Regions from separate parts of the Flavobacterium sp. GP15 genome, predicted to be linked through region 3. Evidence: riboswitches for the same ligand, from Rfam matches in the RefSeq annotation. Region 3 holds a riboswitch; each other region holds the start of a gene.
The links. Region 3 has a riboswitch for S-adenosylmethionine ahead of H2650_RS11780 (Na+/H+ antiporter NhaC family protein). Riboswitches for the same ligand answer to the same signal wherever they lie in the genome.
Positions count from the first base shown of each region.

Region 1 (2,208 bases), on a different contig from region 3:
ATTAATCCCTTCCCCATTTGCTAAAGATTTTCCGCCAAATTTCAGTACTTTCATTTGTTTTTTATTTTTGAAGACTACTTCTAATAAATTGTCTAATTGTTCATATTCTATCAAGAAAGCATCATGTCCGTGCTGCGAGTCAATCTCGCTATAGAATACATTGTTTTTAAATTTTTTGATATCGTTGTATGTTTCTTTATTCTCCTTTGCCGTAAAAAACAAGTCAGAGTTGATTCCTACTATATAAATATTGGCATCAACTTTAGAAATAAGAGATTCAAAAGATTCTCTATTCCGAGTGATATCAATGGTTTTTAATAATTGATTCATCATCTTGTAGGCCGATAACTGAAATCTTTTTTCCAATTTTTCTCCGTGATAATTCAACCAACTCTCCACTTGAAAAGTTTCGAGTTGCACATTAATATCTCGATTAAATTTTTCCTTAAAAGATTCAGGAGTTCGGTAACACAACATTGCGTGAATGCGTGCATCTTCTATAGGTTTTTTAGAATTATTTAAGATTTGCTCTTGCAAATAACAGTTAGCAATCAACCAATCGGTAGCCTTCCAATCGGTAGCAATGGGAATGAAATTTTGAGTTAATTTAGGCTCTAAGGCCAAAATTTCCCAACCTATTCCTCCACCTATTGATCCACCGATAAGCGCAAAAAGTTGATCAACTTTTAGCACACGAAGTCCTTCCAGAAAAATTTTAGCAATATCTCTTGCAATAAAATCCTTGTAATTGTCGATGGTAGCTGAATTAAAACCATTGCCTGGAACATCAAAAGCGATGATGGTATATTTTCGGGTATCAATTGTTTTATCAACGCCTACTATTTCGTTCCACCAACCAGCTTCACCAATAACTTGTGAGTTTCCAGTTAAAGCATGATTAATTAAAATTATGGGAGCAGAATGCAAATCGGCGCCAAAAATCTGATAGCTTAAATTTAGGGTAGCATAGAAAGCACCATTATGAGTGGTGAAATCTTGTAATTTAATTAATGAAGGTTTATTTTCCAATTTCAAATCTTTTATGATTTTTGATTTGTGTCTGGAAATATTAGAAAGAAAGCTAGAATATTGGGTATCTAGACGAATTCTTATTGTTATCTTTCCTAGCAACTGAAACAAATTCAGTTCAAGGTAGAATGCAGCACCTTCTCCGATAAATCGAAGGGTTGCTAAGGCTTCATCGGGTCTAATCCCTCTGCCTTTCTTTATAACATTTCAATACAAGTGTGAACTTAAAGCAGCAAATTAACTGCTATTATTTTTAAAAACCAAATTTTCGTGTCTTTTGATTTTTATAAGAAAAATAAAAGCAAAGTGTTAAACTTATAAATTAAAAGTAAAACTATACTATATCAGAGTAACACTTTGCATTTTTTTGTATCATCAGATAATGGAAATTACTTTCCCATTTCCTAAATAAACAACGCTTCATTCTCTTTTGAATACATTAAAAAAAGTAATGAATCTGTCACTTTATTTTGTGGCAAAGCATCATTTTTTGAAAATTCAAATCTCGAATCGATTAGTTCATTGATAAAGTCGTTCCCCTTTACTGTTTTATTTCTGAAATTAATACTTTTTAATAACTGAAATGTTTTTGCAAAATACTTAGTTGCACTCATAATTTAATAATTGTTTAGGTTTATAAAATTCTTTTTTGTTCTTATTGTTGTTATACTATCTTAGTTTTCAAATACTAGTAAAAAAACAAAAACCCTTTTAGATGACTATCCAAAAGGGTTTTAAGTTATATATCAAACTTATACTTTTGGAATCAACAGTCATGCATGCATAAAATGGTACACACCACAATTACATTGGTGACTTTTACGGTATTTATTGTCTTGTTTATTAGTTTTTTCATCTATTTCCGATTCTAATATAAATCAATTTAATTTTGTATGCTCATAAAAAAAGCCTCCCTATCATGGGAAGCTTATTTCTTATAATTTTAATTTAAAATTATGCAATAAACTACCCTCAGGAATTATCCTGACCGACTTTAAACATAGTGTAAATTGTATATTTCATCTTTATTTTTTTCAAAATCAAATATGCAACTTTTAATTCATATTTCCAAATAAAAAGACTGGATTTCTAATATTAAATAATCGTTAACAACCTTCTATTGTTTTCATATTCATCAGTCTTTCAATTTGTTGATCATTCAAACGATTGTATTTGTAG
Region 1 covers NZ_JACFTC010000007.1:60,582-62,789, forward strand. The annotation lists gene thrA (bifunctional aspartate kinase/homoserine dehydrogenase I) at 1-1,029, opposite strand, end outside; SAM riboswitch class I at 1,113-1,235, opposite strand; gene H2650_RS13435 (hypothetical protein) at 1,434-1,643, opposite strand; gene H2650_RS13440 (hypothetical protein) at 2,136-2,208, opposite strand, start outside.
Region 1: another riboswitch for S-adenosylmethionine. It lies ahead of thrA (bifunctional aspartate kinase/homoserine dehydrogenase I); the one in region 3 lies ahead of H2650_RS11780 (Na+/H+ antiporter NhaC family protein).

Region 2 (2,208 bases), on a different contig from region 3:
GAGCTGGTCCAACAGGTTTATTTGCTGTTTTTGAAGCCGGTTTGTTAAAATTAAAATGCCATATATTAGATGCTTTACCACAAGCAGGAGGGCAACTTTCAGAGTTGTACCCTAAAAAACCAATATACGATATCCCAGGATTTCCAGAAGTTTTAGCGGGAGATTTAGTTGATAATTTAATGGAACAAATCAAGCAATTTGAACCAGGATTTACGCTAGGAGAACGAGCAGAAACAATAGATAAGCAAGAGGACGGAACTTTTATAGTTACCTCTAATAAAGGAACACAATTTCATGCTCCTGTTATTGCAATTGCAGGCGGCTTAGGAAGTTTTGAGCCAAGAAAACCTCTTATTGATGGAATCGATTTTTATGAAGACAAAGGAATCAAGTATTTTATCAAAAATCCAGAAAAATTCAGAGACAAGAAAGTTGTAATTGCTGGTGGTGGAGATTCTGCATTAGACTGGAGTATTTTCTTATCCAATATAGCTTCAGAAGTAACTTTAGTGCACAGAAGAAATGAATTTAGAGGAGCATTAGATTCTGTTGATAAAGTACAAGAGTTAAAAACAGCAGGAAAAATCAGATTAATTACTCCAGCTGAGGTTATTGGTATCAATGGCGCAGAGCGCATAGAATCAATTTTGCTCGAAGAAAATGGTGCGACAAGAACCATCGAAACAGATTATTTTATTCCTCTTTTCGGTCTTACGCCCAAATTAGGTCCTATTGGAGATTGGGGATTAGAAATAGAAAAAAATGCGATTAAAGTAAATAATGCGTTAGATTATCAAACCAATATTCCTGGTATTTTTGCCATTGGTGACGTAAATACCTATCCAGGAAAACTCAAATTAATCCTTTGTGGTTTTCATGAAGCTACTTTAATGTGTCAAGCTGCTTACCAAATCATTAATCCAGGTAAGAAATATGTGCTAAAATACACTACCGTTAGCGGTGTTGACGGATTTGATGGTACTCGTAAAGAAGCACCAAAAGCTGTGGTAAAAGCAATAGTTTAACAATTTACCAAAAAATAGTTAAAAAATATAGCGTTATTACTTGCAAGTAGTAACGCTATGTCTTTACTTTGCAGTGTTCCTATATTTATTGAAAGTTATCACGAAAGGCGGAGGGAAAGACCCAATGAAACCTTAGCAACCCTTTATTTTATAAAGAAGGTGCTACATTCTACCACAAAATATGTGGATAGATAACACACGAATACACACTTAGTATTTCCCCAACCTTTTCTTGACAACATTTTAATATCCTTTTTGAGCGGATTATTGGTGCTTTTTTTGCCAATATTCTTCCTGCTGTACGCTATATCTTTTATTCTGAACCCCAGAATAAAAGGATACCGCTTCCATCAGGGCTAAAAAGCCATTATAGTGAACTTTTGTAAATATTAATCAAAAGTAAAAATCTCCTAAAAAGAGATTTTCAAGAACTGAAACTATTATGTCAAACATTCAAACGGCAATAAAAGAGAGAATTCTTATTTTAGATGGAGCCATGGGAACCATGTTGCAACGTTATAATTTCTCCGAAGAAGATTTTCGTGGAGTGCGTTTCAAAGATTTTCCACATTCACTAAAAGGAAATAATGATTTACTGTCGCTAACCCAACCCAAATCGATTAGAGAAGTTCATGCCAAATACTTTGAAGCAGGAGCCGATATTATTGAAACCAATACTTTTTCGAGTACCACAATCGGAATGGCCGATTACCATCTCGAAGATTTGGTTTACGAAATGAATTTTCAATCTGCAAAAATTGCTCGAGAAGTAGCTGACGAATTCACGGCAAAAAATCCAGAAAAACCGCGTTTTGTAGCCGGTTCTATAGGGCCAACCAACAGAACAGCAAGCATGTCACCAGATGTAAATGATCCTGGATATAGAGCCGTAACTTTTGATGATTTGCGCGTGGCATACAAACAACAAGTAGAAGCTTTGATGGATGGCGGTTGCGATTTATTATTAGTCGAAACTATTTTCGATACCTTAAATGCTAAAGCGGCGCTTTTCGCTATCGAAGAAGTGAAAGACGAACGCAATATTGATATTCCTATCATGGTTTCTGGAACCATTACCGATGCTTCCGGAAGAACACTTTCTGGGCAAACGGTCGAAGCTTTCTTAGTTTCAGTTTCACACATTCCATTGTTAAGTGTAGGTTTTAATTGTGCCCTTGGTGCC
Region 2 covers NZ_JACFTC010000007.1:45,303-47,510, reverse strand. The annotation lists gene H2650_RS13375 (NAD(P)/FAD-dependent oxidoreductase) at 1-1,025, shown strand, start outside; SAM riboswitch class I at 1,118-1,223, shown strand; gene H2650_RS13370 (homocysteine S-methyltransferase family protein) at 1,468-2,208, shown strand, end outside.
Region 2: another riboswitch for S-adenosylmethionine. It lies ahead of H2650_RS13370 (homocysteine S-methyltransferase family protein); the one in region 3 lies ahead of H2650_RS11780 (Na+/H+ antiporter NhaC family protein).

Region 3 (2,208 bases):
ATTTTGTGGGGCTTTTTTATTATTGAATGGAATTAAAGAATACCTTTGCACTTTATTAAAAATAGTGTTTAATAGATTTATTTTTGATAAATAAAAAATGTAAACGAATGGTTTAGATAACTTTTCCGATTTTTGTGAGTTTTATCTAGGAAGACCATTTCAAATAAAAATATAATATATGTACAAGGAGTTAGAAAAATTCAAAGTTACCAATCAGTTTTCATTTACAGCAGAAGATAGTTTAGCAGAAGTTTGCAATGCATCTGAAGGATCTGGTGTGTTTTTGGTTTATGCAGTTGGTGAAGTAAAAGAGTTAATTATGGTTGGTTCTACTGGAACTGTTCAAAATGACGGAACTTTGAAAATTAAAAATGGTGGTTTGAATGACAAAATAGTCGAAGGACACCAATTCGCTAAAACAGGAAGAAAATATTCTTGGCCAGCACAAATGAAAAAAGAAGATATTAGCACACTTGAAGTAGTTTGGTATGAGACTTTTAATGATAATTCTAAAGTAATTCCAACATTTGTAGAAGCACAAGTTTTACAAAATTTCTTAGATGAAAATGGAAAATTGCCAAAATGGAATGTAGCTTTTTAAGTTATTTCTATACTAATACAATTGAAAGACTTTACTTCGGTAAGGTCTTTTTTTTTGTTTTAAATTCATAAATAGTATTTTTTATTTGTTTATATAAAAAAATAAGTACTATTTTTGCTCCCGTTATCACGAATCTCTTAATAGAGATAGCAACCTGCAACAACGAGCAAGGTGCTAAAACGATAAGCCAAATCCTTTGGAAAAAATGTTGTTTTTTTATTCCTGTTTTGCTTTTTTGTTTTTCGTCATAGCCCTTTAATTTAAAAAATGATTATGACTAAACAAGGTGAAAATAATGGTAATCCATTCGCATTAATTCCTTTATTTATTTTTATTGCTACTTTTTTAGGAGTTGGTATTTGGCTAGATGATTTTTATGCTTTCCCGTCTCCAATTGCTGTTTTAATTGGAATAATTGCGGCTTTCCTACTTTTTAAATCTTCTACAGAAGATAAAGTGAATACGCTAATTGCTGGTTGTGGTGAAAGTAAAATAATGACGATGTGTCTTATTTATTTACTTGCTGGTGCTTTTGCTGTAGTGAGTAAAGCTACTGGTGGAGTAGATGCTGTTGTAAATTTGGGAATAAACAATATTGATGTTGCTTATTTTCCTTTAGGTATTTTTTTGATTGCCGCATTTTTATCTACTGCAACTGGTACGTCTGTTGGGGCAATTGTTGCAATTGGTCCTATAGCAGTGAGTTTAGCGGATAAAAGTGGTGCTTCATTACCTTTGATTTCGGGTGCATTATTGGGTGGTTCTATGTTAGGAGACAATCTCTCTATGATTTCGGATACTACTATTGCGGCAACACAATCTTTAGGTTGTAAACTCAAAGACAAGTTTAAAATTAATTTATTTATTGCTTTTCCAGCTGCTATAATTACAATTGCAGTATTTTTCTATTTGGGTTTAAACTCAGAAATTGTTTCTGTTGCCATCCCTAAAACTGATTTTAATTGGATTGCTATCATACCCTATATACTCGTTATTGTATTAGCAGTTTCTGGAATTAATGTATTTTCTACCTTAATTATAGGAACATTGTTAGCGGGAATTATAGGTTATTTTGGTGGTAATTTTACGCTTATGGTTTTTACCCAAAAAATATATGAAGGTTTTACCAGTATGACAGAAATATTCTTACTTTCTATGCTTTCAGGTGGTTTAGCTGCGATGGTTGATAAAGCGGGCGGAATTGATTACGTTTTATATCAAGTTAAAAAGCGAATAAAGAGTAAGAAATCGGCGCAGACAGGAATTGGTGTTTTAGTTGGATTAACCAATTTAGCAATCGCTAATAACACCGTTTCTATTGTGATTACAGGAAGTATTGCAAAAGAAATTAATGATGAATACAATTTGAGTGCAAAGAAAACCGCGACCATACTTGATATTTTTTCTTGTGTTATTCAAGGAATATTACCTTATGGAGCTCAAGTACTTTTGATATTAAGCTTTGCAGATGGAAAGCTGAACTTTTTAGATTTGATTAGTAATGCTTGGTATCACTTGTTCTTATTTGTTTTTACATTAATAGCTATTTATGCTAATTTTTGGGATAAATGGGTGAATCGAATTATTAAAATTTAAAAGCTAGTATT
Region 3 covers NZ_JACFTC010000005.1:153,922-156,129, reverse strand. The annotation lists gene H2650_RS11785 (hypothetical protein) at 179-601, shown strand; SAM-I-IV-variant riboswitch at 720-817, shown strand; gene H2650_RS11780 (Na+/H+ antiporter NhaC family protein) at 875-2,197, shown strand.